One region of the Brochothrix thermosphacta DSM 20171 genome, then DNA from elsewhere that is predicted to be linked to it. Evidence: riboswitches for the same ligand, from Rfam matches in the RefSeq annotation. Region 1 holds a riboswitch; the other holds the start of a gene.
The links. A riboswitch is a leader RNA that binds a small molecule or an ion and turns the genes downstream of it on or off. The one in region 1 is predicted to bind S-adenosylmethionine.

Region 1 (2,193 bases):
TATTTATGTGTGTGATCACACGAATGATGATCATGTGCTTTTTTCGTACGGAGTGAAAATTCATCTGGCACCATGTCAACTCCGCCAGGATGAAAAGGATGGCACTTAAGTATTCGTTTTATGGCAAGATAACTACCCTTAAAGGCACCGAATTTTTCAATGGATTCTAATCCATAAGTTGAACAAGTCGGATAAAAACGACAGCTAGGTGGGAACAAGGGTGATATTAACTTGCGATAACACTTAATAAGGAACAATAATATCTGTTTCAAAACAATCAACCTTTCAATTAATTCATCTAGCTCCATTGTATACTAAAATACGGTGTAAGACGCTAGATATGATTGCTGATTGAAGAAAAAGGGGAATGAACTATGATAGAATATACTGATTTAACAGGTGGAAAAGTACAAATGACTTTCGAAAAAAACCAATTAGGCACTGATGTGAAAGATATTTTAGTGATACCTTACATTAAAACAGGTCATTGGCTTATGACTGAAAATATCGTTCGTGGAATTGAGTTTCCCGGAGGAAAAATAGATCCTGATGAAACTGTCGAGCAAGCTGTTGTCCGTGAATTATGGGAAGAGACAGGTGTGCATCTGAAAAGTGAAGATAAATGGACCTTTTTAGCTGATTACGAGTTTCAAGATAAAAAACGTGGTCGAGTGATTAAACGCGCTTTTTTAATAGAGATGGCAACATACGAAGAAGCACCACTGCCTGAAGACTATGAAACGAGCGGTGTGCACTTATTAACAGAAGCAGAATACCTTCAATTGGAGACCTCTTCATTGAGTTTTTATATGAAAGATGCCGGAATGGAATTACTTTGGAATAAAGCGAAGGAAATCATCAAACATTAGTCTAATTTCATTGACAAGACAAGGTTTGTTTGAGATAATCAAAATATATCATGATGAAACAATTATGAATCTTATCAAGAGTGGTTGAGGGACTGGCCCTATGAAACCCAGCAGCCTACACTAAGGTGTAAGGTGCTAACCTGTGGCAAGATACAAAGGTATCTTGAGCGATAAGAGAAAAAAGGTATAGCTATAAGTATGCTATTAGGACCTTTTCTCTTTTTAGTGAGAAAAGGTTTTTTAATGCAGTTTATTGCCACTTTTTTACGATTGCATAAGAGGTTATAGCGTTTCTAAATCGATGCATGATAAAAAATGGAGGATTTAACATGACAAAAAACCGTCGTCTTTTCACATCAGAATCTGTAAGTGAAGGACATCCAGACAAAATGGCAGATCAAATTTCAGATGCAATTTTGGATGCGATGTTAGAGAAAGACCCAATGGCACGTGTTGCCTGCGAAACAACAGTAACAACAGGAATCGTTTTAGTCGCAGGTGAAATTTCAACGAGCACTTACGTTGATATTCCTGCAGTCGTTCGTCAAACAATCCGTGAGATTGGTTACACAAGAGCGAAGTACGGCTTTGATGCGTCAACGTGTTCTGTATTGACAGCAATCGATGAACAATCGAGTGATATTGCACAAGGTGTAGATGTTGCGTTAGAGAGTCGTGATGGCGAAATTGTTGAAGAAGATATTGATGCAATTGGAGCAGGCGATCAAGGTTTGATGTTTGGGTTTGCAACTAACGAAACAGAAGAATTGATGCCGTTGCCGATTTCATTAGCACATGCATTAGCACGCCGCGTTGCAAAATTGCGTAAAGAAAACATTGTTGATTATTTACGACCAGACTCAAAAACACAAGTAACGGTTGAATATAACGAAGATGGTACACCTGCACGTGTAGATACCATTGTTATTTCAACTCAACATCATCCTGATGTAGAGCAATCAACCATCCATGAAGACATGCGTAAACTCGTTATTGACGAAGTGATTCCTGCAGCATTACTTGACGATGAAACAAAATATTTCATCAACCCGACTGGTCGATTCGTTATCGGTGGACCACAAGGTGATTGTGGTTTAACAGGACGTAAAATTATTGTCGACACTTACGGTGGTTATGCTCGTCACGGTGGTGGTGCTTTTTCTGGGAAAGATGCTACAAAAGTTGACCGTTCAGGTGCTTATGCTGCACGTTACGTTGCTAAAAACATCGTAGCAGCTGGTTTGGCTGATAAGGTAGAAGTACAAATTGCCTATGCAATTGGTGTCGCAAAACCTGTATCAATTTCAGTTAATGCTTTCGGAAC
Region 2 (2,193 bases), 570 kb from region 1:
ATGCGGATACGTTTACCATCACGATTAAACTTCCCACCAATATTCATTAAACAACCCATATCTGCACTGATTAAAATTTCAGCACCTGTGTTAACAATATCCTCTACTTTTTCAGTCACCATTTGTTCTGAGATATCAGGCATTTTAACAGAGAATGTCCCTCCAAAACCACAACAGTTTTCAATGTGTGCTAGTGGAATCATTTCTAACCCTTCGACTTCATCTAATAATTGATACGGTGCTTTCTTTTCTCCTAACAAACGCGTCATGTGACATGAGCGATGGTAAGTTGCTTTACCTTCTAAATGAGCACCCACATTTGTAATACCTAGTACGTTAACAATAAATTGTGTGAATTCATATGTCTTGTCATGCAACGCTGCCGCTTCATCACGGTAAATTTCATCATCTTTAAATATCTCTTTATATTCTTTTAACATTGCTACGCACGAACCTGAGGGTCCGACAACGTATTCTGCGTTTTTAAACGCCTTCATCTGATTAATCATTGAAGCACGGCTGTCTTTATGATAACCGCTGTTATAAGTAGGTTGACCGCAACAAATTTGCGATCCTGGTAAATCAGTTTTACAACCAAAGCGTTCCAGTACTTCTACCATTGCTTTTCCTACTTCTGGGAACATCATGTCTACTAAACAAGTTGAAAAAATAGTCACTTTCACAGTTTTAGCCTCTTTTCTCTGTTTTGTTTGTGTCTTTATCCTATTACTCTAGTATAACTTTTTTTAAAACTAATTTCTATTACTAGTCTAAAAAAAATGAAGATTGACAACTGTTGTGCAATCAATCATAATAAATGTTAATTGAATCTACTTATCCAGAAAGGTGGAGGGACTTGGCCCGCTGATACCTTAGCAACCGGAACGATTGTTCACGGTGCTACATCCAACAGTCATTACTGACAGATAAGTGCTGAACGTTAACATTCAACGTTTAACTCTTTGTCTATTTTGACATTGTAGTTAAGCGTTTTTTATTTTCTTAAGGGGGATGACATATGCATCGTAAAGAAATGGTTCTATTTACTGATAAACCTTTAAATCTTGCATCACACGTACAATTAAAAAACATTACGGTTGCCTATGAAACATATGGCTCTTTAAACAAAAATTCAAGTAATGCCATCCTTATTACACATGCCTTGACTGGGGATGCCCATGTTGCGAAACATAGTGACGACGATCAAGAAGGCTGGTGGGATGACTTTGTTGGTGCAGGTAAAATGTTAGATACAGATACTTATTTTTTAATATGCATTAATGTTTTAGGCGGCTGTTATGGCTCGACTGGACCACAATCGTTTAATCCTGAAACCAATCAACCTTACTTGCTTGATTTTCCAACAATCCATGCAAGTGATATGGTCCGTGTTCAAAAAGAGTTACTTTCACAGCTGGGTATTGATCATCTTTTTTGCGTTGTCGGTGGATCAATGGGAGGGATTCAAGCCACTCAATGGGCAATTGATTATCCGGACTTCATCTCGGGAGTAATTAATCTTGCATCACCACTTGCCTCAAGTCCTGAAAATGTTGGTTTTAATCATGTGATGCGTCAGCTCATCCTATCTGATCCTCAGTTTAAAAAGGGACGCTATACAGAACAACCACCAATGCTAGCACATGCTAGAATGTTAGCGATGTTAACCTACCGTACAGATCGGATGTTGGATACGCAATTTAGTATGGCCCCTCTTAATGAAAACACAACAACCACTGAAAGTTGGCACCAGTTATTTGATGTTGAATCGTACCTTAATTATCAGGGTGAAAAATTTATCCAACGTTTTGACGCACTCAGTTTTTTATACCTGACACGTATGATCGATTTATTTGATGCTGTTTCTCCTAATCAAAAAAGCACTTCGATTGCCACTGTGCGCACACCCTATCTTTATATTGCCTTCAAAGAAGATCAGCTTTTTAAAATTGAACAATGTCGCTTTGCTCGAACAATTCTTGAAGCTAACAACGTACCCGTTACCTATCATGAATTAAGTTCAATTTATGGGCATGATGCCTTTTTGATTGAATCAGCTAAAATCAGTCCACTTGTTTCACAATTTCTTGCAAAAATAAAAAAAACAAGTCCTGCTAGTTAGGGACTTGTTTCAGCAATAATATTCTTTTATAAATTTTAAATTACTCATCCAAAATGTGATGAGACTGAAGA

Region 2: it holds a riboswitch for S-adenosylmethionine, as region 1 does, so the genes downstream of both, metX (homoserine O-acetyltransferase MetX) here and metK (methionine adenosyltransferase) in region 1, are expected to answer to the same signal.

Annotation. Positions count from the first base shown of each region.
Region 1 covers NZ_CP145608.1:1,123,052-1,125,244, forward strand. Annotated here, with positions in the region: gene yidD (membrane protein insertion efficiency factor YidD) at 1-272, opposite strand, end outside; gene V6S17_RS05785 (NUDIX domain-containing protein) at 375-869, shown strand; SAM riboswitch class I at 938-1,046, shown strand; gene metK (methionine adenosyltransferase) at 1,199-2,193, shown strand, end outside.
Region 2 covers NZ_CP145608.1:556,201-558,393, reverse strand. Annotated here, with positions in the region: gene V6S17_RS02895 ((Fe-S)-binding protein) at 1-683, opposite strand, end outside; SAM riboswitch class I at 832-933, shown strand; gene metX (homoserine O-acetyltransferase MetX) at 1,019-2,122, shown strand.